Regions from separate parts of the Pseudoalteromonas sp. HL-AS1 genome, predicted to be linked through region 2. Evidence: predicted binding sites of a transcription regulator. Region 2 holds the regulator's gene; the other holds the start of a gene.
The links. The regulator sigma-54, encoded in region 2, starts transcription at its own class of promoters, with help from an activator protein. The targets are predictions, from matches to a motif close to GTTGGCACGNNNNTNGNNT.
Positions count from the first base shown of each region.

Region 1: the regulator sigma-54 is predicted to act here: its motif matches at 3,679-3,697, upstream of RB214_RS12215 (flagellar basal body rod protein FlgF).

Region 1 covers NZ_CP133569.1:2,627,815-2,643,723, forward strand. Annotated here, with positions in the region: gene flgJ (flagellar assembly peptidoglycan hydrolase FlgJ) at 1-110, opposite strand, end outside; gene RB214_RS12200 (flagellar basal body P-ring protein FlgI) at 283-1,377, opposite strand; gene flgH (flagellar basal body L-ring protein FlgH) at 1,389-2,072, opposite strand; gene flgG (flagellar basal-body rod protein FlgG) at 2,089-2,877, opposite strand; gene RB214_RS12215 (flagellar basal body rod protein FlgF) at 2,899-3,642, opposite strand; gene flgE (flagellar hook protein FlgE) at 3,786-5,168, opposite strand; gene RB214_RS12225 (flagellar hook assembly protein FlgD) at 5,227-5,907, opposite strand; gene flgC (flagellar basal body rod protein FlgC) at 5,921-6,352, opposite strand; gene flgB (flagellar basal body rod protein FlgB) at 6,358-6,765, opposite strand; gene RB214_RS12240 (protein-glutamate O-methyltransferase CheR) at 6,911-7,741, opposite strand; gene RB214_RS12245 (chemotaxis protein CheV) at 7,759-8,694, opposite strand; gene flgA (flagellar basal body P-ring formation chaperone FlgA) at 8,835-9,542, shown strand; gene flgM (flagellar biosynthesis anti-sigma factor FlgM) at 9,619-9,939, shown strand; gene flgN (flagellar protein FlgN) at 9,932-10,363, shown strand; gene RB214_RS12265 (hypothetical protein) at 10,557-10,778, opposite strand; gene RB214_RS12270 (LPP20 family lipoprotein) at 10,970-11,428, opposite strand; gene RB214_RS12275 (flagellar assembly protein FlgT) at 11,559-12,752, shown strand; gene RB214_RS12280 (LysR substrate-binding domain-containing protein) at 12,749-13,648, opposite strand; gene RB214_RS12285 (glutathione peroxidase) at 13,761-14,489, shown strand; gene RB214_RS12290 (dihydrolipoyl dehydrogenase) at 14,560-15,909, shown strand, end outside.
Region 2 covers NZ_CP133569.1:645,484-661,392, forward strand. Annotated here, with positions in the region: gene RB214_RS03020 (DUF2333 family protein) at 1-78, shown strand, start outside; gene RB214_RS03025 (TIGR04219 family outer membrane beta-barrel protein) at 82-852, shown strand; gene RB214_RS03030 (TIGR03899 family protein) at 886-1,773, opposite strand; gene RB214_RS03035 (SRPBCC family protein) at 1,742-2,323, opposite strand; partial or broken gene RB214_RS03040 (EAL domain-containing protein) at 2,435-4,622, shown strand; gene RB214_RS03045 (YgiQ family radical SAM protein) at 5,023-7,200, shown strand; gene RB214_RS03050 (protein disulfide oxidoreductase) at 7,369-7,920, opposite strand; gene mgtE (magnesium transporter) at 7,978-9,336, opposite strand; gene RB214_RS03060 (HPr family phosphocarrier protein) at 9,469-9,741, opposite strand; gene rapZ (RNase adapter RapZ) at 9,784-10,629, opposite strand; gene ptsN (PTS IIA-like nitrogen regulatory protein PtsN) at 10,648-11,100, opposite strand; gene hpf (ribosome hibernation promoting factor) at 11,105-11,392, opposite strand; gene RB214_RS03080 (RNA polymerase factor sigma-54) at 11,419-12,918, opposite strand; gene lptB (LPS export ABC transporter ATP-binding protein) at 12,988-13,713, opposite strand; gene lptA (lipopolysaccharide transport periplasmic protein LptA) at 13,710-14,255, opposite strand; gene lptC (LPS export ABC transporter periplasmic protein LptC) at 14,245-14,799, opposite strand; gene kdsC (3-deoxy-manno-octulosonate-8-phosphatase KdsC) at 14,796-15,347, opposite strand; gene RB214_RS03105 (KpsF/GutQ family sugar-phosphate isomerase) at 15,348-15,909, opposite strand, start outside.

The DNA.
Region 1 (15,909 bases), 1.7 Mb from region 2:
GCTTTAGAGGCATCAGTTGATGCATCGCCACTGGTTAAGGCTTCTTTACGAAGTGAATCTAAGTTGCCTAAATCAAAAAAGTTTTGCTTATCGAGGTGGTTAGTTTCCATCGGCTTTTTGACACAAAATGAATAATGCAGTTAAAAATGCAAAAATTGAGCCACTACCGATAAAAAGAGGAAGATAAAAATAATAAACTTAAGTTGCTGTAAATAAAAAGCCCTATATCTTGTTTCAAAAATATAGGGCTTAAGTAATACGTTATTTATTGGCTTGGGTTATTTATATAACAACTAACTGTCCGTTAATTGCGCCAGCTTCTTTTAGTGCTTCTAAAATAGCCATTAAGTCACCAGGCGCTGCGCCTACTTCGTTAATTGCGCGAACTAAATCGTCAAGGCTTACACCTGGATTAAATACAAAGGCGCGCGAGTCATCTTGATTTACATCAATAATACTTTGCTGTGTAACAACAGTATCACCGTTTGCTAGCGGGTTTGGTTGTGACACATTTTGTTGTTCTGCAATTGTTACTGTTAAGCCACCGTGAGTTATAGCGGCAGGCTGAAGCTTAACGTTTTTACCAATGACAATTGTACCTGTGCGCGAGTTAACTATAATTTTAGCGGCCATATCAGCTGGCTTAAATTCTAAGTTTTCGAGTGTTGATAAGTACGATACACGCTGGGATGCATCGCGTGGTGCTATAACACGAATAGAAACAGAATCAATTGCTTGTGCGCTATTTGGGCCGACTAAATCATTAATTGTTTTTTCTAGGCGTTTTGCCGTTGTAAAGTCTGGGCGGTTTAGGTTGAAGGTAATGTAATCGCCTTGCATAAATGGACTTTCTACTGTGCGTTCAACTGTTGCGCCATTTGGTATACGACCAACGGTAGGGGTGTTAATTACAACCTTACTGCCATCAAGACCTTGTGCGCCTAAGCCACCTACAATTAAGCTACCTTGTGCAATTGCGTATACGTTGCCATCTACACCCTTTAAAAAAGTTTGTAGTAAAGTACCGCCACGCAAGCTGCCTGCACTACCAATAGACGAAACCGTAATATCGATTGTTTGCCCGGGCTTTCTAAATGCGGGTAATTCTGCATGAACAGCAACAGCGGCAACATTTTTAATTTTAGGACTTTGAGTTGAAGGTAGCGTAATACCAAAGCTGTTCAACATGCCTCTAAAACTTTGTTGTGTATATGAGTTTTGCTCGCCAGTGCCCGGTAAACCAACCACTAAGCCATAACCAACTAATTGGTTAGAGCGCACGCCCTCAACCATAGACACATCTTTTATGCGCTCAGCACTGGCAGTAAACTGCCAACCTAATAATACAACTAAACATAAAGCTTTAAGGCTATTCATGTTGTTACCCTCTAAAATGGAAACAGCGAACTGCTAAAGAAACGTGTAAGCCAACCAGGACTTTGCGCCTCTTGCGTTTGCCCTTTACCTGAGTATTGAATACGTGCATTAGCAATGCGGTTTGATTCAACCGTATTATCGGCGCTTACGTCTTGAGGGCGTACTAGCCCTTCTAAACGAATAAACTCTTCGCCGGTATTAAGCGTTAGCCATTTTTCGCCGCGTATAACTAAATTACCGTTAGGTAAAACACGCATAACATTTACCGAAATATCGCCTACTAAGCTGTTTGACTGGTTTGATTTTGAATCGCCCGTAAACGACGAATCACTACCAATACCAAACTGAATACTATCGCCACCTATATTTACAGGTAGACCACCTAATCCAATCACTGGGTCTAAACTTGCGTCGGTTTCTTTGTCTGTTTCTGTTTTAGCAGCTTTTGTTGCTTGAGTAGACTCTTGTAACTTAACCGTAATTATATCGCCAGTACGTAGCGCTTTTTTATCAGAATATAAGTCGTTTGATGTATGAGTATTAAACAATGAACCCGTTGCTACCATCGGCTCTAAAATAGGCTCGGGGTACATAGGTGCATAGTAAGGGTCGTCCTGTACTACTTCGCTATTTTGCGTAGACATACAGCCACTTAAAAATAATGTGCCCGCTGCAAATAAAATAATATTACGCATAATTCCCCCTACTCTATTAAAGCTGTTGATTGATATAACTCATCATTTCGTCAACGGCCGAAATTACTTTTGAGTTCATTTCGTAAATACGCTGAGTTTCTATTAGATTTACCAGCTCTTCAGTCACATTTACGTTAGATGTTTCGAGTGAGCCTTGAATAATACTACCTAACCCTTCAACACCCGGGTTACCTTGTACCGGTGCACCACTTACAGCAGTTTCGGTATAAAGGTTTTGACCAATTGGCTCAAGACCCGATGGATTAATAAAGTCACTAATTGTTAGCTGACCAATTACTACGTTATCCGCTTGGCCTGCAACACGTACAGATACTTCGCCATCTTGCGACACCGTAATTGATTGCGCGTCGTCTGGTACATTCATTTCTGGCTGAATCACATAACCTGCGCCCGATGTTACAATTCGTCCATCGCCATCGGTAGTAAACTGGCCGTTGCGCGAGTAAGCAATATTGCCATCTGGTTGCAGTACTTCAAAAAAACCTTCGCCAGAAATCATCCAATCTAGTGAGTTTTCGGTGGTCAACATGTTGCCTTGCGTAAACTCTTTTTGATTAGCTACAACTTTAGCACCCGCACCTAACATTAAGCCTGATGGCATTTCGGTATCTTGCGATGAACGACCACCTGGTTGATTAATATTTTGATAAAGTAAATCTTCAAATATAGCGCGGCTTTTTTTGTAACCTACAGTACTCGCATTCGCTAAGTTATTTGAAATAACCGATATATCGGTTTGTTGAGCGTCTAGCCCCGTTTTACTGATCCACAATGCTGGATTCATAATCGTGTCCTCACTTTAAAGTTAAACTATGCGTAATAACTGATCTTGACGCTCGTCAATTTCTTCAGCTGTTTTCATTAATTTCACTTGTAATTCAAATTGGCGCTGGTGGCTTATCATGTCGACCATTTCGTGAACCGGATTCACATTCGACATTTCAAGCGAACCACTTAAAACTTTTACATTGGCAGAGGTATCTACTGTTACATTTGCTTTTGGTCTAAATAAACCGTCGTTACCTTTTTCGAGCTGTGAGCTATTTGCTTCTACCACTCTAAGCGTGTCGATTTCTTCTAAAAAATTAGCGGGAGCGCCTTGCGGGCGAACTTGAATAGCGCCATCTTGGCTAAACCCTATTTTTTCGACTGGGACGGGTAAAATAACAGGGCCGCCTTCGCCAATTACTTGACGACCACCGCTCGTTACTAACATGCCTTGCGCAGTAATATTGAGCGTACCTACTTTGGTATAAGCTTCGTTACCAGAGGCATCTTGCACGGCAAGCCACGCGTTATCGCTCATTGCAATATCTAAATCGCGCCCGGTTTGAACAATGCCACCCGATACCATGTTAGAACCCGGACGCTCTTGCATTGCAAATACTCGTGTAGGCAAACCTTCGCCAAACGCTTGCATAGAACGCGCCTGTGCAAAGTCAGCTTTAAAGCCTGTTGTATTTGCATTCGCCAAATTATTGGCTTTAAGCGCAAGTCCCTGTAGGCTTTGCTTAGCGCCAGAGGCCGCAATGTAGACCATTTTGTCCATAGTATCGACTCACATAAAAAATCTCTGAAATTATAAATGCAAAATAGATGCCAAATTAAATTTGACGCAACATTGAGGGTATTAAGAAGAGCTCATAAAAAAGGCTGCAAAAATGCAGCCTAATATATTCAATTGAGTGTAGCTTATCGAATCTGCAAAATACTCTGCTGAATTGTTGAGTTAACTTCAAGCGCACGTGAGTTTGCTTGGTAATTACGCTGTGCAGTAATTAAGTCTACTAGTTCAGTAGTTAAATTGGTGTTTGATTGCTCAAGTGCAGATGAATTTATTGATCCTAAAGTACCCGATCCTGGCTCACCTGCAATAGGCTCACCCGATGTTAAGCTTTTTTTCCACGCAGTATCGCCGACTTGCTGTAAACCTTGCGAGTTTGAAAAGCGAACCATAGCTACCTGGCCTAAAAATGATGTATCACCATTACTGTATGACGCTACAATTTTACCATCTGTACCAATGTCAATTCCGGCTAAACGACCAACAGTAGCACCATCTTGCTCAAGCGCTTTTACTTCAAAATTACTAGCGTATTGGGTAGGCACCTTATTTGCGGTACCAGTTTCATCACGCCAATTAACTTCGATATCTGCAGGAAAGCTTGCACCATTCGTTAATAAATCAGAAAGGCCTGCTGTACCGGAGGCTGCATCACCTCCAATTATCGAAATAGGATTAAAAGTATTCGCTACATTATCTACAGCTGGATCACCTGTTGTTGACGGTACGCCGCTTGAGTCAAATCCTAGGGTTGTTAAAGGTGCATAAGGCGTAGTCCCATCTTGAAGCACGCCATCCTCTCCAAAACTGTCACCATCAAGGGTAGTATAAACATCCCATTTATTTGCGTCAGTCGCAGTTGCGGCGTCATCACGTTTCACAAAAAACAACTGTAAAACATGTGGCTCACCTAATGAGTCATAAACTGTAGTTGATGTTGATGAATTATAAGTAGCACTTTCATCTGGATTAAATGGAAGCGTTGGTGACTCAACTCGCGAATCTAAATTGAATGAGCTATATACACTTGTTGTTGCACGCGGAGAGCCTGATGAATCAGGAATTTGCAAAGCTGATGAAGTGCTTAGGCTTACTGATGTTGTATTACCTGTTGCTTCGTCAACAGGGAAACCTTGTAAAAAATTACCTTTAGCATCAACTATGAAATTATCTTGGTTTAATTTAAATGCACCTGCTCGTGTGTATGTTAAGTCTTGCGAAGATAAATCGTCTGTCATCGCAAAATAACCTTCACCAGTGATTGCTAAATCAAGTGAGTTATTTGTAAATTGTAGTGAGCCTTGATGAAACTGTTGTGCAACCATTGTCGCTTGTACACCATCACCATTTTTAGTCTTACCAGAGCTAAATACTGATGAAGCGTAAACATCGGCAAACTCAGCGCGCGACTCTTTAAAACCTGTTGTATTTACGTTTGCAATATTATTTGCCGTTACGTCTAAATCTTTTTGTGCGGCAGCTAGGCCGGTTAATGCAATATTGAAGCTCATAATTTACCTCTAACCTGTTAATCTGTGGCCTGCTGGCAGGCAAGAAATATTAAATTTGTTACGCGATCTCTGCAATGTCGGTTAACCTAACCGCACCTTCTTTAGTGTTAACAATGATGCCGCTTGAACCGTTGATATTTACACTTTCAATATTTTTGAAAGTTGCAATAGGTAAGCTAGAAAACTGACCATTGGTACTACCTTGTGCCGATAACGTGTATTCCCCTTCAGGTAAACGCTCACCGCTTTCATTATTACCATCCCAAGCGAAGCGAACAGCGCCCGCAGGCTGAGAACCCATATCAATTGTTCTCACTAGCTGTCCTGAAGCATCAGTTACACTAAGTGTTAAACTTTCAACTGCACTTTCAGCAACGATAGACCCTTTAGCATCACCTGATTCATTTAAATCTAAAGTATTAGATTCTAATAAAGCCTGCTTGCCAACAAGCGTTGAAGCTTGCAGGGCTGAGTTTGATGTCATCGAAGTAGCTAACGTATCAAAATTTGAATTCAAATCGCTAATACCCTGCGCCATCGTAAAGCTAGTCATTTGAGCAATCATTTGATCATTATCCGCAGGATTACTGGGATCTTGATACGATAATTGCTGAGTTAACAAAGAAAAAAAGTCTTCTTGCGTTAACGCATCGCTTTCACCATCGCTGGTCGCTACTTGCGATTCTTGCCAACGCAAAGAGTCTAAATAGGATGAAGATGTACTAATATCGTTACTCATAACCTACCCTCGGTTACCGCTGCCCTAGCAACAGTGTTTTACTTAGCATTTGCTTTGCTGCATCAGCAACTTGCACGTTTGTCTGGTAAGAACGAGAGGCAGAAATCATATTTGCCATCTCCTCTACAACATTAACGTTGGGTTTATAGATATAGCCATTTTCATCCGCACTTGGATGATTTGGGTTATATTCAATTTGTAATGGTGCATCGCTTTCAACAATACCCAAAACTTTAACACCAACTGCGGAGCCCTGTTGATTACTTGCTGATGCTGAAGCCTTTGTTAGCTCAGCCGCAAATACAGGTTGGCGCGCTCGGTACGTTTTGTCTTGAGATGAACTAATGGTATTAGCATTAGAAATATTACTAGCTGTAGTATTTAAGCGAACGTTTTGTGCGCTCATACCCGAACCTGCAATATCGAAAACATTATATAAACTCATAATTTTTATCCTTGACTACCGAGAGCTTTATTCAGACCTTTGAATCTGCCGCTTAAAAATTGCAAGCTGGCCTGATACTCCATAGCATTCTGTGTATACAAGTTTCGTTCCACTTGTATATCAACCGAGTTACCATCTCCTGTATCTGATTGATTTGGTAAGCGAAATGATTCAGAATTGCCCATACTATGAGTACCTCCACTAATGTGTTTATCGTTAGTTCTTACCATGGTATTGCCGCTTTGCTGGGTTGACCTTGCCGCTTTTAATGCCGAGGCAAAGTCTATATCTTTTGCTTTATAGCCAGGCGTATCAGCGTTAGCTATATTAGTTGCAATTAATTCTGCTCGCTGTGAACGGATCAACATGGCTTGCGGATGCACACCTAATGCTTTATCAAAACTGATAGCCATAACCTTCTCCAAAAAATTGACTTACCCATGAATAAAGCAAAAAATAAGCCATTTATAATAAGGAAAGTTATATTTTTATAAGGCCATGTATCTAAATAGAAAAACGACGCTGAGTGCGTCGTTTTAGGGAAAGGAATTAGCTTAATTATTTCTTTTGGTAAATAATACCGGGGTTGCATCTAACCATATCGAACTCAGTACTTAAGCCAGTCAAGGACTCTGATGCACCTAAAAACAAGTACCCTTTTGGATTTAACGCTTGTGCAAACTGATTAATAATTTTAGCTTTTATTTCAGGAGCAAAGTAAATAAGTACATTACGGCAAAAAATAATATCAAACTTGCCCATTAACGCGTACGAATCAAGCAAATTTAAATGCCTAAAACTAACTTGTTTTTTTATTGTATCGTTTACTTGTGCCATACCGTTGCCGCTATCTTTAAAAAACTTTTTACGACGTTCTGCCGATAAGCCTCTGGCAAGTGCAAGCGCGTCGTATTCTGCATTTTTACACATATCAAGCATGGTATTAGATATATCTGTACCAATAATTTGCGCTCCCATACGTAGCACGCCAGGTTGCTTAGCTTGAAACTCGGCAACCGACATGGCAATCGAGTAGGGTTCTTGCCCTGATGAGCTGGCAGCAGACCAAATTTTTAATGGTCTTCTTAACTCTTTAAACTCAGGGAATAATTTATTTTGAAGTAATTCAAATGGGTATTGATCTCTAAACCATAACGTTTCGTTTGTGGTCATTGCATCAACAACAGCGGCTCTTAATTGCCGCTCATGAAGGCCAAGTGTTTTACTTACTAATTGTGATAAAGATTCCACATTAAATCGAGCCATGAGTGGAGCAAGTCGACTTTTAACTAAGTATTGCTTGTTTTCACCTAAAACAATACCGCATTGCTGCTCTAAAAACGAACGAAACTGGTCGTATTCACTTTGCTGCAAATCTTTATTATTCAAATCAATAACACCTATTTTTATTGGTCACTATGGACCCATTTTTTAACCGCAGTTGCTAACTCATCAGGGTTAAATTTGGCGATAAAGTCGTCAGCACCTACTTTTTCTATCATTGCTTGGTTAAACACACCACTCAATGATGTATGTAAAATAACATGTAATGGTGCAAGCTTAGGATCTGCTTTTATTTCAGCTGTTAATGTATAACCGTCCATTTCTGGCATTTCAACATCAGAAATAAGTAATGCAACTCGCTCAGTAATGTCATTTTTACAATCAAGTTCTGCTATTTCTTTAAGCCTAATTAAAGCTTCTTTACCATTTTTAGCAAGCTCCGTTTGCACGCCTAGCGGTTCTAGGGCACGTTTAACTTGATTACGCGCAACAGCTGAGTCGTCTGCAATAAATACGATACGCTCGCCTAAGTCTTTTTGAATGTCGCCACTTTGTGCAACTTCAGCACTTACTTCTGTATTTACTGGGCAAATTTCATTAAGTATTTTTTCTACGTCTAAAATTTCTACTAATTCATTTTCGATTTCGGTCACGGCTGTTAAATATGAATAACGCCCGGCACCTGATGGTGGTGGCATTATTTTTTCCCAATTCATATTTACAATACGCCCAACCCCGCCCACTAAAAAGCCTTGAACCGAGCGGTTGTACTCAGCAATGATGATAAAACTGTCTTTAATATTTTCTATTGGGCGCCCGCCTACAGCCATCGACAGGTCGATTACTGAGATAGTTTGACCACGAATATGAGCAACACCACGAATATAAGCATTCGATTTTGGCATGCTTGTAAGTGGAGGACATTGCAATACTTCCCTCACTTTAAATACATTAATGCCAAAACGCTGACGCCCTCTGAGCTTAAATAAAAGTAATTCTAGGCGGTTCTGCCCAACCAACTGCGTGCGTTGGTTTACTGAGTCTAAAATGCCTGCCATTCAAATCTCCTAAAGAAAACAAATAATGCGGAACGATAATTGCTTCCTATTAATAAAGCTACATAACATCGCGGGAGCGTCTACTTTTTGACGCAAAATATTTATACCCTGTTTGAAACCATAAGCATAGTCGAAACATTATGAGTTTGTTAAAAAAAGTCAGAAGATACAGTGTTTTTTATTTTGTTGCTAGCCTCTGCTTTGCATTCCCTTTGCAGGCCAAAGTATTTAGCAAAGATTTATTACAAGAGATGGCTGTTGCTTATATAACTGAGCAGATTGGTATATTAAAAAATACTAATATGCAATTAAGTGCACTGCCTTTAGATAGTCGCATTCCTGATCGTATTTGTAATTCTGACCTTGAATTATCAACTTCCGATGAACCACCATTTAACCGCCAAGTAACTTTACAAGCTAAATGTAATGATGCTCAAATATGGGCTCAATATGTCCATGTAAGAGTTGTTGAAATGGCGCCTGTTGTTGTAGCAATTGCTAACTTAGCTCGTGGTGAGGTAATAACTAAATCGCATTTAAGTATTGAAATGAAACCAACTCACTTTGTAAGAGTGCAATATTTAGATGATCCCACAATTTTAATAGGTAGCAGAAGTAAACGAAATATTAGAAGTGGTATGCCAGTATTACTAAACCAAATTTGTATGGTGTGTAAAGGTGACTCTGTTAATATTTACGCTAATCTCAGAGGCCTTAGAATTAAAACAACAGGTATTGCATTAGAAGACGGTACTTTGGGCGATCAAATACAAATTAAAAACAAAAAGTCAGGTAAAATTTTAAATGCGCGAGTAGATGGTGTAGAGTCTGTTCAAGTAAATATTTAATTTAGATTTATACTAAAGTATCCTACGTATATGCCGATAACTTGGCATAAGTTGGGTAATATACAGGTTTATTATTATGGTTAGTCAAGTTAATGGCAGTAATCAACAAGCTAATGCACTTACAAATGCAAAGCAACAACAAGTTGATTTAAAAAAAGATAATGCAAATACACAAGCTGCTCAAGCTCCTTCGCCTAAGGCTGCAAGTGATTCTGTAAGTTTAACGCCGCAAGCGCAGCAATTAAAAACGCTTCAAGATAAAGCACAGCAATCACCTGGCTTTGACAGCGATAAAGTTGCTGAGCTTAAAAAAGCAATAACTGAAGGTAAATACCAAGTGGATAGTGAAAAGCTTGCCAAAAATTTAGCTGATTTTGAGTTTAACGTATATGGCTGATCATAATAGTTTAATTAGCGTAAAACTAAACCAACAAGTAAGTTGTTTAGACTCTTTGCATACGCTATTAAACGACGAGCTTACTGCTATTGCCTCACGACGTGGTGCTGGTTTAAAAGAAATTGCCCAACAAAAAATGTCTTTTTTAACTAAGTTAAGCACCCTTGATAAAGAGCTAAGTAAGCTAATTGCTAGTAACGACTCACAAAATTCTGAAATATCTGAGCTAATAAGCCAAGTTAAAACCCAACTGGCACAATGCCAAAAACAAAATAACGTTAATGCTCATGCTGCCCGCCAAGCGCAACTAAGTGTTAAACAATTAAAAGAGATATTAATTGGCGCACCAACGTCAATGACCTACGATCAAGCCGGTAAATCTGTAAATACCGAGAGTAAACTGGTTCGTAACTTAAAAGCTTAAGCCCCAAATTTTACATTAAAAAAGCCTTATTGACTTATCAATAAGGCTTTTTTAATGTCCTTTATTCTTAAATTTAGTTATAAATAATACCAATTCACTTAATTATGTAAGCCCCCCCTTAATAAATAATTAGGGGGGCTTTATTGGTATTAAATATCCGTTTGATTATTACTACTTTCAATTAAGTGTTTAATCATTTCCTCCGATTGATTTTGTACATCAACTGCAGGTGCTGCTGTATCAATGCTTCCCCGCTTTGGGCTGGGGTATAAGCAATTGCAGAGCCTTCGTCTTCAACCAGTGTATTTAGCGCTATAAGCTGCTCTGCATCTTCGTTAATGATTACATCATCAATATTAAGCGGCTCCGCCGAACTCATTTGCACCGTTTGCTCAGGTGTTGATAGACCACTCAAGTTACCTAAATCTATCGTTTCAGTGCTTAATATGTTGTTGCTTGAAAGCAGATAAAACCTTTGTTATTGAACGATCTAAAATAAGTGGCAATAAAATACATCTGTTGAGCACTACGCAATCTGCTTAAAAATTAATCCTAACAACAGCATAGCACTCAATATAAGAGGATGAGATATTTTGAATAACTTTTTTAGTAGTACGTTACTTTTTTAACTTCGCGTGGTTTTACTTCACCTATGTATAAATCGTGCACACGCTTCATGTTGAGCTCAAGCTCGGTTACATAGGTATCATCAACAGCATACGTTTTTATAATTTGCGCACCTTTAATGAGCCCCTGCACTTTACTTTCTAAGTAATCGTCTTGAGCAATTGAACCTTCCACCGTTGTTCCTGCGGTAATTTTTTGCCCATATACTTGTTCAGTAAGCTCGCGGTAAGCCTCAAGCTTAGAAGCTTTAATTGCCATAAGTTGCTTTTGCGACGCGTTAGCGCCTTTTTGTAAGCTAATAGGTGCATACCCTATCGCTTTTAAAACTGGGTAATTATTTGGCTCTACATATTTATATTCAACATGCTTATCAAAAACGCTGCTACAACCACCTAAGGTTAAACACCCAAGTGTAATAAGTAATGAAATCGCTCGCATAGCATCTAGCCCTTGTATAGTAATTAGCAGTACATATGCACGTTTAATGCCATTTATAGTATTACCAAATAACATTGGTACAGTCCTTGCTCTACCTAGTTAATAGCTAACGTTTAATTGGAGTAAAAGTATGAAGTCGTTTTTATCATTGGCATTTGCAGGGTTAAGTGTAACGGCATTATTAACTTTCTCCCCTTTTACTAAAGCGCAGTGGTATGAATCAACAGGCCATGCGAACGTTCAAAATGGTGATACGAGCGCAGCTAAATCTGCCGCTATAAAAGATGCGATTACACAAGCGTTAGTGTTCTCTGGGGCACGGGTTAGCTCGGTGCAAACCTTGGTAGATGGCGTGTTAATGCAAGATCAGCTAAAAATTAGCAGCCACGGCGAAATTCAAAAAATTGAACTGATCAGCGAAAATAAATACGACAATAAATTTGCTGTTACATTACGACTCGATATTTTTTCTCAAACAGAGCAATGCCCACAAAATAGTTTTAATAAGTTTGTGGCCGTTACACAAAGCCAACTTGTTCATCGTGAACATGCCAAAATGGGTCAAATATTTGACGTAAGCAAAGCGATTAGCAAAAATATTTTTACCTCTCTACAAAAATCAAAAATGAGCGCAGTGCCTATTGCTTACTATAATAATGCAATAAGCGTTGATAAATACTTTTCGCAGCAGCACGACTATTCAAACGCTCAATTAGAAGAAATATCTTCGCGCAGTAACGCTCAATATGTTCTGCTTAGCCAAATAACCAGCCTTTCGACTAGCGACAAACTCAATAACGATTATGCATTTTGGCAGGACGAGGCGTATGAGCGCAGTTACAACATTGAGTTTGCACTATTTGATGGCACTACCTATGAGCAGCTTTGGCAAAATAGTTACCATACTCAAGCAATTTGGCCATTTGAAAAAACAACCATAGTGGATGTTAATAGTGATAGGTTTTGGCAATCACCTTATGGGCAAAGCATAACCGATATCAACCAATCAGTGAGTTATGATATTCAAGCAGCCATGGCATGCCTACCTACACAAGGTAAAATAATGCATATGGAAAATAGCAAAATCGTTATTAACTTGGGTAAGGCTCATGGGTTAAAAAAAGGCCAAATGCTAAGCATTGCGCACCATAACTATTTAACCGACGCGGCAGGTAATGTTATGCCGCACACCATCACCACGCTTAATAAAATTCGCGTAGAGCAGCTTTATCAGCAAACCGCAGTAGCAGTCAGTATTGATGACAAACCACTACCTGGCGTGCAAATTAACGATGTAGTAGAAATAATCAGCCAAGATCTTTAGAGTTTTTTACTCAATTTAGCTTTTAAATTAGGGTGAGCCGATAACCACTCGCCCAATTGTTCTACACCCGATAAATGTGGATAATGCTTTCTGCATGCAAACACCACGTTACGCTGCTGATTAGGGAATATAGGCAAGTAATCAATCCCTACACGGTCGGTACATGCTAACTTTGGTACAAATGTAATACCGTCATCCATAGCCACTAACGCTAATAATGTTTCTAAACTATTACCTTTATACTGGTTAGATACATCTACCCCTGCGGAAAAACAAAACTTTTGGGCTTGATCTTTAAAGCAATGACCATCACTTAACATTAATAGGCTGCATCCTTGAAGATCGCTCAGCGCGACTTTTTTATGCTTAGAAAGCGCGTTATCGTGTGATACCGCCACTAAAAAATCTTCTTTGTATAAAGCAACCGTATGGTAATTAATAAGCTCTGGCACATCAGCTAGAATAGCAAAGTCGAGTTCACCCTTGTTTAAAGCTTCTAAAATTGTTGCTGTTTGCATCTCAATAAACGAAAACTGGCTATCAATAAATGCCGCTTTCATTGATGTTAATAACGCAGGCAACAAGTAAGGCGCAATGGTAGGGATAATACCAATAGTTAATTTACCTTGTAGAGGCTCGTTAGAAGTAGCAGCAAGTTCTTTGAGTATTTGCGTTTGTTCTAAAATAATTTCTATTTGCGTCAACAAACGTTCACCTTTTGCTGTTAAGGTGACTTGCTTGGTTGAGCGATCAAACAAAGTAACGCCAAGCTCATTTTCGAGTTTTTTTACTTGACCACTTAATGTAGGCTGGCTAACAAAACATGCATCGGCAGCTTTGCGAAAATGCTTATATTGCGCTATTGCTTTTACATATTCAAAATCTTTTAAGTTCATATTCAGCTCTACGTGATAGTTTATAACTATCAGTTTAATACAAACAAACGATTGGAACTATATTTAATTATTCACCATAATGGCTATCAACAAATCAAGAGGAACAAAAACTATGTTAAACAATATCGAAGGTCAAACAATCCCAAGTGTTACATTTGCAACTCGTCAAAATAACGATTGGAAATCAGTAACAACAGATGACATTTTTAAAGGTAAAACCGTTGTAGTGTTTTCACTACCAGGTGCATTCACACCAACATGTTCATCAACTCACTTACCACGTTATAACGAACTAGCAGGCGTACTTAAGCAAAACGGCGTTGACGAAATTGTATGTTTATCAGTAAACGATACCTTTGTAATGAACGCATGGGCTGAGCATCAAGAAGCGCAAAACATTACTTTACTACCAGACGGTAACGGCGAATTTACTGACGGCATGGGCATGTTAGTAGACAAAAACGACCTAGGTTTTGGTAAGCGCAGCTGGAGATACTCTATGCTTGTAAAAGATGGCGTGATTGACAAAATGTTCATCGAACCAGATTTACCAGGTGACCCGTTTGAAGTATCTGACGCAGACACAATGCTTGATTACATCAACCCTAAGCAAGCTAAACCAGAGCCAATAACTGTATTTACTAAACCTGGTTGTCCGTTCTGTTCAAAAGCTAAAGCGCTTCTTACAGAAAAAGGCTTTGCATTTGAAGAAATTGTTATGGGCTCAGGCGCATCACTAACAAGCCTTAAAGCAGTATCTGGCCGTGAAACCGTTCCACAAGTATTTATTGGCGGTAAGCACATTGGTGGCTCAGACGATTTAGAAAAATACTTTGCTTAATTAATAATTTTGCTCAATTAGTAAATATAAATAGGGGCACTGGTTGCCCCTATTTTATAAGGAAAAAATAATGAAAGAATTGCAAACCGACGTTGTTGTTATTGGTGCGGGTACTGCGGGTTTAAGTGCTTATCGTAATGCTAAACAATTTACAAATAACGTACTTATGATCGAATCAGGCCCTTACGGCACTACCTGCGCACGAGTTGGCTGCATGCCGAGTAAATTATTAATTGCAGCTGCTGAAGCTGCGCACTCAATCACAATGGCACCTGCATTTGGTGTACACAGCTCTGCACCACGTATTAATGGTAAAGAAGTGATGGCACGCGTTAAAAGCGAACGCGACCGCTTTGCCGGATTTGTAGTAGAAGCTGTAGATGAATTACCAGATGGTGATAAAATTCGTGGTTACGCTAAATTTTTAGACACAAACCGCATACAAATAGACGACCACACAATTATTACAGCAAAACGCTTTGTAATTGCTACCGGTTCACGCCCTTCGTACCCTGGCGTATTTAATAACTTTGGCGACAAACTTATTATAAACGACGACGTATTTGATTGGGATGACCTACCAGAATCAGTCGCTGTATTTGGCCCTGGTGTAATAGGTCTTGAAATTGGCCAAGCACTTAGCCGACTAGGCGTAAATGTAAAACTATTTGGTGTAGGCGGCGCAATTGGCCCACTTACAGATCCAGTAGTAAAAGACTACGCAAACACTGTTTTTGCTGAAGAATTTTTTGTAGATACCGACTCAAACGTATCTGACATGATGCAAGTTGGCGACAAAGCACAGCTAACTTACACCGACAAACAAGGTGAAAAACACACCGAACAGTTTGACTACGTACTTGCAGCCACAGGCCGAGTACCTAACGTAGATAAACTAGGCCTTGAAAACACCGGCATTGAGCTTGATGAACGCGGCGTACCTCACGCAGACACGCACACAATGCAATGTGGTGAATCAAACATATTTATAGCAGGCGATGCAAGTAACATGCTACCACTGCTACACGAAGCATCTGACCAAGGTGCTATTGCAGGTCAAAATGCAGGGCGCTTCCCAGATGTACGTATAGGTCTGCGCAGAGCTAAAATTGCAGCTGTATTTAGCGACCCACAAATAGCAATGGTAGGCGAAAGCTACAAGCAAATTACTGACCGATTAGGCCCATGCGGTTGTTTTGAAGTAGGCGAAGTAAGCTTTGAAAACCAAGGCCGCAGCCGCGTAATGCTTAAAAACAAAGGCCACATGCGTGTTTACGCAGAGCAAGGCACTGGGTTATTTTTAGGGGCAGAGTTTATCGGCCCACAAGCCGAGCATTTAGCTCACCTACTAGCATGGGCGGTACAAAACAAAATGACCGTACCACAAATGTTAGAAATGCCTTATTACCACCCAGTGATC
Region 2 (15,909 bases):
TCTTTAGTTATGGCAAATTATATTTCTAGAGCCAATGCGGCTTTAATCGAACTCAGCGAACTACTAGCTCAAGGATAAAAAATGAAAAAGTATTGTTTAGCAGCAGCCCTTTCAATGGCATGTTTAGCACCAGCAGCGCAAGCTGACACTCTACTAGGTTTATACGTAGGTGTTGATGGGTGGAAGTCAGATAACGATGGTCAATTTTCTTATAAAAATAATGCATCTCAAGATTTCAATTTTGAAGATGAGACTTTTGTAAGTTATTACGCGGCGCTTGAGCACCCAGTGCCATTAGTACCAAACATCAAATTAAAGTATACAGAGCTTGAGTTAAATGGTTCTGCGCTGCTTACAGATACATTTAGCTTCAATGGTTCTGATTATGTTGTTGGTTCTACTGTAAATACGGTAAGTGATTTAACGCATATTGATTATATTTTTTATTATGAAATTTTTGATAATGACTTAATCTCAATTGACTTAGGTTTAAATGCTAAGCAGTTTGATGGTGATATTGTTGTAAATGGTACTACTCAAAATGGTGGTACTAACTTTACCGAAACAAAAGATTTCTCTGGTTTTGTTCCTCTTGCATATGGCCGTGCCGAAGCTGGCTTACCTTTTACTGGTTTAAGTGTATTTTTTGAAGGTAGCTTTTTGGCTATTGACGATAGCAAAGTACAAGATTACCAAGTAGGCGTAGCGTGGGAACTTATTGATAACCTAGCAGTAGATGTTGCTGTTAAAGCCGGTTACCGCTCTATGGTATTAGAACTTGATGATGTAGATGATATTACTACTGATATTGATGCATCTGGCCCATTTGCGGGTATTCAGGTTCACTTTTAATTAGTATTTTCTAATTAAACATAGCGTGGCATATTATTTTATTGCGTGCCACGCTAAATCAAACTCTCCCTCCAGCGCATTATTAATTAACTGCTTATAAATTTTATTTACAGGAAAATTAATGAGTTTAGATAACTCATCACCTGTTTGCGTGAATTTATAATAGCTCAATACCAAATCACTACTTTTTGCTTTTAACGTTACTTTTTGCGATAAAAATGAAAGGGTAAGTTCTTGTCCCGCTTTAAGCACTGCAGATTCAATTTCTTTTCTATACAGTAAATTAAGATCCATAAGTGTTAAAATGTCAGGAAAACTAATACCTGTTTTTCCTAGATTTAGAGACACTTTATTGCCTTTTCGTAGCAAATCAAACAATGACGGTTTTTTGTAAAAGCCTAGTAGAATAAAGTGGCTGTCGTCTTTTTCGTTATAGCCTGAGAGCGACACACATTTTTGCAAAGAGTCAGCTTCTCGCTGTGTCATATGCTTTAACGTTTGCAAGCTTTTAATTGAAAACGTACCAGGGTTGAGTGTTTCTCCCGTTAAAATTTTGGCCCATAAAGTTTGCATTGACGCATTTGAAGTATCTTCGCACAGTGCGATAAAGTGCTCTACCCAGTCAGCATCGGGTTGTTTACTACTTGCTACATCGGGGCAAAACCCCATAGCCATTGCTAAAATTGACTCTATATTTTGTTGTTGTTTTATTAGTAGTAAATCTTGGCGCTTTTGGGCACGAGCTAAAACAGAGTTTTCACTGTTGATATGATAAAGCGGCTTAACTTGGCCTTTAATATCGTAATTTTGTTCGGGGGTAGGCAGTATTCCGTTACTGCCTATTTTTGTTATAGGGTAACCAAGTAAGGATTCGATAATGTTAGCAAGGTTAATTCTCGCTTGTGCTGTCTTGACTGGCATGGCTGTGCATTGTCCTTTGTGAATGGCTAAGCTGAGCAACAGTTTTAAGGTTATTTAACCCCATTGAAACTGTATTACGGAGCACATATTCGCTCAAAATTGCGGTGTAACCCGATATTAAAGGAGCGGTTGTTTGTCCGTTAATCTTACATATTAGAGTGACGATACCGTTTTGCTCACTAAAATTAAAAGTCCCCCTAATAATATGCTCAGCATTTAAAAGTATATTAAAGCTGACCTTATTTTGACTTACCGAAGTTATGATCATTTCACCATACCCCCATTTTCCCTTCCAAGACTGATGAGCACCCAGGCCAGAGTTCGGTTCGCCCAAAGTAAAACGTATACTGGGGTCTACTTTTTCCCATGGAGACCATTTTTGCCATTGATTAAAGTCAGTAATAAGCGGTTTTACTGCGTCAATATTTGCATTGATTTCTATTGTTTTATTTACACTATAACTTTGGGGAAGTATCAGCCCTACCAGTACTAATACCAATAGCAATAACAGTACGCCTTTGATCAATATTTCTAATGGTTTAATAAGCACACCTTTTATTAGTTTTTTGAGTTGAAATACAACAACTTTTTATTAATCGACTATAGTATGAATTAGATTATAAACCAAAAATAATTTATAAATTGCTACCTAGGAGAGCGAATGTCGTCAGATCAAAACGATTTTTTATTTTTTGAACAAGACTATGAAGATGATGCAGTTATTGAGCCGACTAAGTTTTGGGATATTTTAATTGTTGATGACGAACCTGAGATCCACTCTGTAACAAAGTTGGCTTTGTCTGGGGTTGAGTTTTGGGGGGCAGGCTTGAGATTTCATGATGCCTATTCGGGAGCTGAAGCAATAGAGATTTTAGCTAAAAATAACAATATTTCAGTTATTTTTTTAGATGTTGTTATGGAAACTGACGATGCTGGCTTGCAGGTTGTAAAAAGGGTGCGTGACGAATTAAATAATCAACATGTAAGAATTATTTTAAGAACAGGGCAAGCAGGTATTACACCAGAAGAAAAAGTAATACGAGAATACGACATAAATGACTATAAAACGAAAACAGAGCTGACTCGTTCTAAGTTAGTAACTTCGCTTATAACCGCTACTCGCTCATACGAGCAGGTATGTCAGCTTGAATATCAAAGTGATGCAATGAACACGATTGTTTCAGCATCAAAGTCTATTTTAGGACTTACTAATGTTAAGCAATTATGCAAAGAAATCATCAAGCACATGAGTATTATTTTAAAATGTTCACCTAGAGGGCTTGTTTGCAGTAAGTTAGATGGCGATGATTTTATTCAGGTCTTAGGTGGTTGCGGGCATTACGACAGCTATTTTGGTAAAAAATTAATTAATGTTGATAGCAAAGTATTTGAACAAGTTGAGTCGTGTTTTGGTTTGTCAAAGCACCAACACATAGACTCAAGTTCAACATTTATATTAAAAAGTAAGCATCGAAAAGCGGCTTTATATATAGAGTGCGACCACATTCCCTTACAAGCACAGCTACAATTTGCTGAAATTTTCTTAACTAATGTAAGTGTAGCACTTGATAACATAAGGTTATTTGTAAAGTTAAGAGATGCTGCTTATAAAGATGTGCTTACAGGTATTTCAAATCGTACCAATTTTATTGAACGGGTAGAGCGTTATCAAAAGCCGCACGTTAATGATTATGTATTTGTATTACTTGATATAGTTAATTTTGCAGATATTAATAATGGCTAGGGCAAGAGGTCGGCAATAAAGTATTAATTGGCATTGTGCAAAGGTTAAAAGAAAACTACCCAACAGCTAAATTACTATCTCGTATTGGTGCTGATGTTTTTGGTTTTATTATTCGCCGTGATGAACTCGACTTAAAAAAATTGAATGAGCAGTTAGGTGTTCCATTTTGCGCAGAAGAGCATACATTACCTATCGATTTTAGATTGGGTTTATGCCAACAGCAAGACTTTCAAAGTAGCGGGGTTGATACACTTAAAGTTGCTTATATTGCACTTAATCGAGCTAAAAAACAAAACACAAAGAGGGAATTTATTACAGTGTAGACATGCAAGATAAAATGGCTTGGCGCATAGGAATTATTAGACAATTACGTCATGATTTTGCTCGAAACAAGTTAGAGGTATGGTATCAACCTCAACTTTCATTAGATGACTTGTCTTTAATTGGGTGTGAGGCATTACTTAGGTGGCCTACCGGTAATGGGTCATATATATCGCCAGCGGTATTTGTTCCACTTGCAGAAGATGCGGGCTTGATTGTTGATATAGGGCAGTGGGTTTTAGAGCAAGTTTGCCAACAACAAAAGCGCCTAGAAAATATGGGCACCGAAATTTGTATTGCGGTTAATGTGTCTGTTCCGCAGTTTAAAGTAAAAGGTTATGCTCAAAACGTTAAAAATACATTATTAAAATATGGTGTTAAGCCAAAAAACATAGAGTTAGAAGTCACAGAAAGCGTAGTAATGGATGAACTCGAAACTGTTATTAATACACTTAGAGAGCTTCAAGAGTTAGGGATTGAGGTTGCTATTGATGACTTTGGGACTGGCTTTTCATCGCTTAGTTATATACAAAGTTTACCCTTGGATAGATTGAAAATAGATCGTGCATTTATTAAAGATCTGCCAAATGATGACACTGGCGCTATTGCTGCCTTAGTTATTTCTCTTGGTGCTAAGTTGGGTTTAAAAACGATTGCTGAAGGCGTTGAAACACAAGAACAAGCTCAGTTCTTAAAAAATTTAGGCTGTGATGAGGTACAAGGTTTTATGTATGCTAAACCCATGCCTGAGCATGAATTGATAGAATTTATAAATAAACGCTAAAAAAGATTAACTTATTATTATTTAAGTTAGGGCGTGTTGAACTTTTGTGATTAATTGTGCAGCAGATTGTTTGGTATTTAGGCAAGGCAGAGCCTATGTAGTGTGGTTGTTCCCCATAAATAGGCGATAACGCAGCATAAATGCCAAACATGCGCTGCCCTTTGGGTTCTTTCTAGGGACGATTAACTCTTTGTTGCTCGGTTTTTACTTAGCCCGCTAGGTTACAAACCTCGCGCCGCGATTAAATCGCCCCTAGATTGAACAAATTTCAATCCACAAAGATCAACACGCCCTAATGAACGATTTAGAATTTAAAGCGCGATATGCTTTGACTACTTTGTATATATAAAGAATTTAGTAGGGTATAATTCGCGCCTTTTGTTATTCTACGGCCACAATTATGAGCACACTCAAAGCTAAGCGCGCCTTATTTTCATACCCGAAATACTGGGCTGAATGTTATGGCACCGCGCCATTTTTACCAACTACACGTGAAGAAATGGATGCACTTGGCTGGGATAGCTGCGACATAATAATAATTAGTGGCGATGCGTATGTTGACCATCCTAGTTTTGGTATGGCTGTAATTGGCCGTGTACTTGAAGCGCAAGGCTTTAGAGTGGGGATTATTGCCCAACCTGCATGGGACTCTAAAGATGCATTTATGGAGCTCGGCAGACCGAATTTATTTTTTGGTGTAACAGCCGGCAACATGGATTCTATGATCAACCGCTATACAGCGGAAAAACGCATGCGCCACGATGATGCTTACACGCCTAATAACGTTGGCGGTAAGCGCCCAGATCGCGCCGTGATGATTTACTCGCAAAAATGCCGTGAAGCATACAAAGGTATCCCAATTGTTATTGGCGGTATTGAAGCCAGCCTTCGCCGTATTGCTCATTACGACTATTGGCAGGAAAAAGTACGTCGTAGTATTTTGTTTGATGCAAAAGCCGATATTTTAATTTACGGTAACGCAGAGCGCCCGCTAGTTGAAGTTGCACACCGTATTGCGGCGGGTGAAACGATGGATACGATTCAGGATATTCGCGGCACGGCTGTTATTCGAAAAGAGCCTCTACCTGGTTGGCGTGGCAGTGATTCTACCGCTATTGATAAAATTGGTAAAATAGACCCTATTCCAAACCCATATGGCGCGGATGATGTTGGCTGTAGTAAATCTGAATTTAAACAAGCGGGTATTGATTTAAAAGCAGAAGCGGCAAAACCAATCATGGTTCAGCCTGCACGTCCTAAGCCGTGGGAAAAAACCTATGTTAAGTTACCTGCTTATGAGCAAGTAAGTGTTAACAAACCTTTATACGCTCATGCCTCGCGAATTTTACATCAAGAAACAAACCCTGGTTGTGCAAGAGCGCTTTACCAACGACATGGCGATCGCTCTATTTGGGTAAACCCGCCAGCATATCCATTAGAAACACATGAAATGGATGCTGTATTTGGTTTGCCGTATCAGCGTATTCCTCACCCAAGTTATGGTGATGCTAAAATACCTGCTTACGATATGATTAAAACGTCAGTTAATATTATGCGTGGCTGTTTTGGTGGCTGTTCGTTTTGCTCAATTACAGAGCATGAGGGGCGCATTATTCAAAGTCGTTCGCAAGAATCTATTATTGAAGAAATTGAACAAATTAGAGATAAAGTCCCCGGCTTTACTGGTGTTATTTCTGATTTAGGTGGCCCAACGGCGAATATGTATAAGCTGCGCTGTACTAGTAAAAAGGCCGAGAGTACCTGTAGACGCTTATCATGTGTGTATCCAGATATTTGTAAACACATGGATACAGATCATACGCCAACAATAGATTTGTATAAAAAAGCACGTGAAGTTAAGGGTATTAAAAAGGTATTGATTGCTTCAGGTGTACGTTACGATTTAGCTGTACGCGACCCGCGTTACGTTAAAGAATTAGTAACGCACCATGTAGGCGGTTACTTAAAAATAGCGCCAGAGCATACAGAGGATGGTCCATTATCAAAAATGATGAAACCAGGTATGGGAGCGTACGATCAATTTAAAGAACTATTTGATAAGTACTCTAAAGAAGCCGGTAAAAAGCAGTATTTAATTCCTTACTTTATATCTGCTCACCCAGGTACAAAAGATGAAGACATGGTAAACATGGCTTTATGGCTTAAATCAAACGACTTTAAGCTTGATCAGGTACAAAATTTTTACCCATCACCTATGGCTAATGCGACGACTATTTACCATACAGAGATGAACTCTTTACGTAATATAAAAAACAACTCAGAAGTTGTTCCAGTACCTAAAGGCGCACGCCAACGTAGATTACATAAAGCTATTTTACGCTACCACGATGCAGCTGGTTGGCCAATGATACGTGAAGCTCTACGTAAAATGGGTAAAGCTAATTTAATTGGTAAAGGGCCTAACTGTTTAGTGCCAGAAGAAGGGCGCGATGAAAAAGCAGGTAAAGGTGGTAAAAAAGGTGGGCGTCCAGCACTAACGCGACATACCGGTTTTAGCCAATTTAAAAAGGCAAACACTAAGCCAAAAGTAGGCGGTAATCGACAAAGCACACGTTAGTAATTTTATTTGCTAATAGATAAGGCTAATTGCGGCACGCGTTTTTTAGCTTTTGTATACGTAAATTAAGTCAGCTTTGCTCTTTATTATCTATATTATTGTAGGTGATATAGGGTGAGGTTTTAGAGCCCCTCTCCTTAGATATCCTGTGCTAAGTTTAGCTTTTTTTTAAAGCATTGATGATAACCACAAACGCAATTTAAGTGACCATAACGGCTGAATGCCGGTGAGTCCTTGCGTCATTTTATTATCTTTTAAGATTATATAAGATGGCGTGACTTGTCCCTGCCAATCGGAAAATATCTCGCCGTGTCGATCGTTAACAGTACTGAAGCTGTAGCCCTGCTCATTTAAATAATCATGCAGCTCTTGATCAGAGCCTGATTTTATCGCGATGCTCACAACGGGGTATTTATTCTCGTTTGCGAGTTCGTTTATGGCAGGGGAGGTAATACTACAAATAGGACACCAAGTTCCCCAAAAATACACAAGCGTGGGTTTATCTTGGCTCATTGCTGCTAAATCAATGTTTTGCCCTTTATAATCGATTAATTGTAATTGAGGATTTGCTGGCATGACAGGTTGCCGCCACCAATTGACGGCGGTATAAAGGACGAAAAATATAGAGCCATATACCAGTACACTTTTTAATATGGATACGCTTTTTTGTTTTAGCGTTTTTTTAGGTATGTCATTTTTATGTTTGGTATCCGTTGCCATAGCTACTGATTTACCCTAAGTATTTTTGCTGTAGTTTTTACATTTAAAGCGTTTAATTTATATCAGCAACCATGTAGCAGTACCTAAAAAGGCGAATATACCAACAATATCAGTCACCGTGGTTAGCACCACACTCCCTGCAAGAGCAGGGTCTATATTCATTCTTTTAAGAATTATTGGAATACTTGCACCAGCAACACCTGCCACCACTAAGTTCATAAACATAGCGAAGGCGAGTACGCCACCAAGCATAAAATCCCATTGCCATAGCGCAATAACACCCGCAATTAATAGTGACCACAAAATACCGTTTAGCGCGCCAATGGCCAGTTCTTTCATCATCAGGAAACGTTGGTTTGTTTGGTTTATATGACCTACTGCAATACCACGGATAACAAGCGTTAATGATTGGCTACCAGCAACACCACCCATAGAAGGGACAATACCGTTAAGCACAGCCAAAATAGGGAGCACATCTAAAGTGCCTTCAAAAAAGCTAGCTACAAAAGCAGCTGCAAGTGCGGTTAGTAAATTAACTCCTAGCCAAACTGAGCGTTTTTTAGAGCTTTTTAGTACAGGCGCGAATGTATCCTCTTCATCATCAAGACCGGCTAGGCTTAATAAGCTATGCTCGGCATCTTCTCGGATTACATCAACGATGTCATCGATAGTAACACGACCGAGGAGTTGGTCGTTATCGTCCACCACAGGGGCCGATATCCAATTATGGCGCTCAAATAATTGCGCTACTTCACTTTCATCCATTGAGATTGGGATAGACTCACAATCTTCATCCATTAAATCGCGCACAATTTTTTCTGGCGGATTAGTTAATAATGTACTCAGCGATAAAGCGCCTATAAAGCAGTTATGTTTATCAACAACATATAAATCATCTGTACCCTCTGGTAACTCACCACGCAGTCTAATATAACGAAGTACAACATCGAGTGTTACATCAGGGCGAATGGTCACCGTATCGGTGTTCATTAGCGCACCTGCTGAACGCTCTTGATATGACAGTGCTTGCGTGGCACGTTCACGGTCTTGAATGTCCATCGCGCTAACAACGTCTTTATAGACGGTATCTGGCAGGCTACGTAATACTTCACCTAAGTCATCGTGGCCCATGTCTTCAGTTGCGGCGGCAATGTGCTTAGGTTCCATTTGGGCAATAATGCCTAAACGAACATCTTCAGATAATTCTTCAAGAACATCACCCTGCACATCAGGATCGACCAATTGCCAAAGCAGTCGGCGAATTTTATGCGGTGATGATTCTAATAATAATGCGGTATCACAAGGAGCCGTTTTTGCGAGCATGCGCCTAACTTGAACAAATTGACCACTATTGAGTGACTTCGTCACCTGTTTTAGTTGCTGTAGTGGGTAATCTTGTTCAAAAGCTTCAGGCATTGGCGTCCTTTATAAATTGTTATATTACTTTATGGGGGGGAGGTGAGTTAACTGGCGTTACTAACCTATCTATTTTATATATCTGTTTTAATTGAAGCATTAGTAATGCGAATATTGTTTTTATAAAACAGGTTATTCTTGTTCATTAAAGCGTTGTGCTATTAATTCTCCAACAGCGTGTAAAGCTTGCTCAGAATCAGGGCCTTTACAAACAACTTTAACTTCTTTTCCTTGGCTACTTTCAAGTAACATTAGTGCAAGTACGCTATCGCCTGCTGCTTCTTTGTCATCTTGGAATAATGTGATTGTCGCATCAAATTGTACTGCTAATTGCGCAAGCACAGTAGCTGCTCTGGCGTGTAAGCCTAATTTGTTTTTTATTAAAAAGGTATCTTCACAATGCATAACTTACTCTACCTAAGCTGAACAGGTGATTATTCAGCTATATTATTTTTCTTGCTCGCGATGGCGAATTTTTACATTGGGATGTGTCATTGCGAAACTTTCACCGATAGTTTGCGCTAAATACACAGAGCGATGTTGCCCGCCTGTACACCCAATAGCAATGGTTAAATAACTGCGGTTATTTCGTTCTAAATGTGGTAACCACGTTTGTACAAATGTTTGAATTTGCCATGTGAATTTTTGCACTATGCTGTGATTAGCTAAATAGTCTTTAACCGGTTGATCTAACCCATTTAAAGGCTTTAACTCTGGTTCCCAGTGTGGATTTGGTAAAAAGCGTGCATCAAATACGTAGTCTGCTTCTTTTGGTATACCGTGTTTAAAACCAAATGATTCAAATGTGACAATCAGTTGCTTATCTTTTTTACCTAAAATCTTTTCACGAATAGATTCAGCGAGTTGATGAACACTTAAATCAGTCGTATCTATCATAAAGTCGGCGCGAGTGGTTAATACATCAAGTAATTCTTTTTCTTTTTTGATGGCTAAATCAAGCGGCAACGAGTCTATTGATAGTGGGTGTAATCTGCGTGTTTCAGAAAAGCGTTTGATCAATGTCTGATCGTCGCTATCTAAATAAAACAACGTAGGGTTTGCAAAGCCAGGCAAGTATTCAAGAATATCGTTAAATTCATCTTGTTCTTTAGGGATGTTGCGCACATCTATGCTAACAGCAATTTTATCGTAGCTATCAGACACACTGCGAACTAATGAAGGTAGTAGGTTTACTGGAATATTATCTACGCAATAATAACCTAAATCTTCTACAACGCGCAAAGCAACCGACTTTCCAGAACCAGAACGGCCACTTATGATAATTAACTCCATTTAACACCCTTTATAAAACTATGATTGATCGACAATAACTTGGTAAAGCTCAGTATCAGATTTTGCACTGCGTAACTGTTTACAAAAATCTTTGTTGTTTAGTTTATCAGCAATGGTTGCTAGAGTCTTTAAGTGCTGCTGGTTATCGCCATCTGGTACGATGAGTGCGACAAAAATATCAACAGGGCGATTATCGATTGCATCAAAGTTTATTGGAGTTTCGCTAACGAGCACTAAAGCCAAAGGCTCTTCTGCACCGCTCATTCTTCCATGAGGAATAGCAATGCCACGCCCTATACCTGTACTACCTAATTTCTCTCTGCTCATTAAAGCATTAAGAATATCTTGTTGCGGTAAATACGGAAGTTTGTCGTGAGCAAGTTCGCTAATGAACTCTAAAATTCTTTTTTTGCTATTAAAAAGGACCGCAGCTTTGCTGCAGTCCTGGCATATAAGTGAACTTAATTTCATCATATTAGTGTCGAGCAAGCTTCTCTTTGTGTTTGATTACTTGGCGATCGAGCTTGTCGATCAACGAGTCAATAGCGGCATACATATCTTGATGTTCTGTAGAGGCAAATAGCTCAGCACCGCTTACGTGTATTGTGGCTTCTGCTTTTTGATTTAATTTTTCTACATCGAGAATGACATGAACATTATTAATATGATCAGAGTGTCTTTCAAGCTTCGCAAATTTAGTATTAATATAGTCTCTTAGTGAATCGGTTAATTCTACGTGACGACCAGTTAAGTTTAGTTGCATAAGCATTACCCTCTTAGTTTAGCGTCTTAAATCAGACTTTTACGCTGATTTGACGGTGGAATAGCAAGAGATTCACGGTATTTTGCGATTGTACGTCTTGCTACTTTAATTCCTTGCTCAGCCAATATATCCGCTATTTTGCTATCACTCAATGGTTTTGCTGAGTTTTCTGCTGCGATTAATTTTCGGATAAGCGCACGTATTGCTGTAGATGAACATTCACCACCGTTTTCAGTACTTACATGGCTTGAGAAAAAATATTTAAGCTCAAATATACCACGGGGTGTATGCATGTACTTTTGAGTAGTCACACGCGAAATTGTCGATTCGTGCATTTCTACCATTTCAGCGACATCATTTAAAACCATTGGTTTCATGGCTTCAGGGCCATGTTCAAAAAATCCTTGTTGTTGCTTAACAATACAATTAGTAACTTTTAATAGCGTGTCGTTTCTACTTTCTAAGCTTTTAATAAACCATTTAGCTTCTTGTAAATGTGAGCGAATAAACTGGCTGTCGCCACTTGATTTTACAGTGCGAGACATTGCCGCGTATTGGCTATTAACACGAATTTTAGGCATGCTATCTGGGTTTAATTCGACAACCCAGCGACCTTTAATTTTTTTAACTGACACATCAGGAATAACATACTCAGATTCTTCCCTTACAATAGTATCTGCAGGTTTTGGGTTGAGAGTATGTATTAGTGTCATCACTTCTTTAAGCTCTTCTTCTTTAAGCTTAGTTTTTTTCATTAATGTACGATAGTCGCGAGCTGCTAATAGATCAATATGCTCGGTTAAAATCATTTTCGTTTCATTAATGTAAGGTGTTTCTTTATCAAATTGATTAAGCTGAATACACAAACACTCTTGTAAACTACGTGCAGCAATACCAACAGGATCAAACAGTTGAATGCGTTTTAATACCGCTTCAATTTCATCAAGTTCGACTTCGTTATCATCTTCGTTTTCTTGATTAAAGCTTTCTAAAATTTCTTCGCAACTGAGAGTTAAAATACCTGAATCATCGACGGCCTCTACAATCGCAATAGCGATGGCTTCATCGGTAGGGCTAAATGGCGTTAGTTGTAATTGCCACATTAAATACTCATGGAGCGTTTCAGTAGAGGCGCCTTGGTATATAGATTCGTCTTCAGGCATTGGACCTGATGAGGCTGCTGGGGCGGCACTCATGTACTCATCCCAACTAACATCCATAGCCATGTCGTCACTTAGCGTGTCTTTTGCAAGTGCTTCACCAGTATCTTGTTCATATTCGCTCGGAGCATCATCAGCAGATGCGCTAACAGTTATGTCATCGGTATCAGCTTTTTGCTCGTTTTTACCAGCAGCGTCTTCAGAATAGTCTGCCTCTTCAACCTCTAAAAGTGGATTACTGTCGAGAGCTTCTTGTATTTCTTGCTGGAGATCCAATGTACTGAGTTGCAACAAACGAATAGCTTGTTGCAACTGTGGAGTCATTGTAAGTTGCTGGCCCATGCGCAGCTGTAGTGATTGCCTCATGTATCTCTAACAATCCTTTTATGTTGTTATAATTAATACTAGCAGATGCTTAAAGACATGGCGTAAATGTTACAGCCTAAATTGCTCGCCTAAGTAAACATCGCGTACTGTTTTATCATTTAATACGTGTTCTGGAGTACCTGATGCAATCAGTTCCCCATGAGAAACAATGTAGGCTTTTTCACAAACATCAAGGGTCTCTCTTACGTTATGGTCGGTAATTAATACTCCAATCCCACGATTTTTAAGATGTTCTATTATTTTCTTTATATCTAATACCGAAATAGGGTCAACACCAGCAAACGGTTCATCCAGTAATATAAATTTAGGATCTGCTGCCAGCGCTCGTGCTATTTCTACACGACGACGTTCTCCACCCGATAATGCCATACCTTGGCTATCACGAATGTGTTGTATGCTAAATTCATCTAATAAGTTATTGAGCGTGTCTTCTCTGGCTTGTTTATTTAGTTCTTTGCGCGTTTCTAAAATGGCCATTAAGTTTTGATAAACAGTCAGCTTTCTAAAAATCGATGACTCTTGTGGTAAGTAGCCTATGCCTAATCTAGCACGACTATGCATAGGTAAAAGAGTAATATCGTTATCATCAATAGATATTTTACCTTTGTCGCTAGGAACAAGCCCTACAATCATATAAAAAGTCGTTGTTTTACCAGCACCGTTAGGGCCAAGTAAGCCAACTATACTGCCAGCTTGTACTTCAAGGCCGACGTTTTTTACAACTTCACGACCTTTATAGCTTTTTGCTAATAGTTCTGCTTTTAATGTGCTCATGGTTGACCTTTATCGCCTTTTTTACTTTTTTTAGTTTCGATCGGTACTAAAATTGTGTGAACGCGGTCAGTTGAGTTTTCATCTTTTTCGGCACTGATGAGCTGCTGCTCTATGTCGTAGGTAATGCTTTTAGCATTTATTTTTTGTCCGGCTTGCGATACTTGTGCATTACCAACAAGCGTTAAAAAACGCTTAGATACATCATAACGTACTTCGTCAGCACTGGCGCTCATAGTTGTGCCGTCTGATTGCTTTTCTTCAAAGTGCGCAGGGCTACCTGTGGCAATTAATAATTGTTTATTATCACCAAGTTCATCACGTTTGTGTACTTCGAGGCGATCGGCTGTAATGCGGCGATTACCGTGAATAATCTCAACGTTTTTCTCAAAAATACCCACATTAGCTTTCAATTGACCTTCTTGCTTGTCGGCACTTATTGAAATTTGATTGGCAGCAGGTTGCGTGTTTTGCTCTGCAGCACTACTATTAAACGCTAGTATAAGTGTAGGAATTATAAGTGATTTTAATATTTTATTGGTCATAGTATATGGTTCGCGTATGGTTAATTAGTTTTATCACTTCGGTTTTTAAGTCGGCTTCTAGGCCTTTACCGGTGATTTTTAAATTGGGTCCAGTGATGATGACGGGTTGCTCCGAACGCATTGTTAATAGCTTTATATCAACCTGAATATTATCAGCATTGATTTTGTCTATCATGGCGTTATCGGTTAAATTTTTGGCAACCACATTACCTTCTAAAATTAATTGTTTATCTTCGTATAATGTTGCTTCGTCTGCATTTATTTGCCACGTTTGTTGTTCGTTATATAAAGTGAAAATGGGTTTTTCGAAAAACGTGAAACCTAATTGCTGGTATAGCTCCATTTTAGCCGCAGTGACTTTGTGGCTAATTTTACCTTGCTCATCATAGGCTGTCTGTTTGAGCTCAATAGCTATGTAATCAGGCTTAGCAATAACTTCAGGCTCAGCCTGAGGCACAATATTTGTTTGTGTAAAATAAGGGTACCAAAGCCAAACCATACAGCTAATGAATAAAACGCTTAATATTATGCGCGCTGCATTCATGAACTAGTGCCTTGTGTAGTCAATGCTTTACCATTTTCAAGCATGAGCAAATCGGTGAGTTCTCTCACAGCACCAAAACCACCAGGCATTTGCGTTACATAGTGTGACAAACGCTTAATAAGTGGGTGGGCATCATTTACTGCAACGGCAAAGCCTACTAACTCCATAACAGGCATGTCAGGACCGTCATCACCAATATAAGCAATTTGTTCATCGCTAAGGTTGAGTTTATCTTTTAATTCTTGATAGGCAATGAGCTTATTTTCTTGGCCTTGATAAATATGCTGTACGGTTAAGCTGCTCATACGTTGTTGTACTATCTGTGAATGACGACCAGTAATAACAGCTACTTCAAAGCCACTGTTTATAAGTGCTTTAATGCCAAAACCATCTTTTGTATTAAATGCTTTTAGCTCTTCACCTTGATTGCCAAGGTAAATACGGCCATCAGAAAATACACCATCAATATCGCATATAAGTAGTTTTACTTTTTTAGCGCGTGCTTTTGCATCATCGCTCAGCGGTTGATAGAGTTCTTCAAATTGCATTTATAACACTCCTGCTTTCAATAGGTCTTGCATATTTAATGCGCCAATAGGTTGGTTTTTCTCATTGACGACGATTAGGCCATTTATACGTTTACGTTCCATAATATTGAGCGCTTCAGCGGCTAAAATATCTTGCGTAGCTGTAGTGCATGACTTAGTCATAACAACATCTATTTGTGTTGTATGAATATCAATTCTTTGTTCTAAAATGCGACGTAAGTCACCATCGGTAAATAACCCTACGAGTTGCTGATTTTCATCAACAATGGCTGTCATACCTAATCCTTTAGCTGACATTTCTATTAGAGCATCTTTAACTGTTTGTGAAACATCAATAATAGGTGTATTTGCGCCGCTGTGCATAACATCTTTTAAAGTAAGTAATAAGCGCTTGCCTAAACTACCACCTGGGTGAGATAGCGCGAAGTCATCAGCTGTAAAGCCGCGAGCTTCTAATAATGCAACTGCCATGGCATCGCCCATCGCAAGCGTTGCAGTGGTACTTGATGTAGGGGCTAGACCCAATGAACAAGCTTCTTTTTCTACTTTAATACACACATGT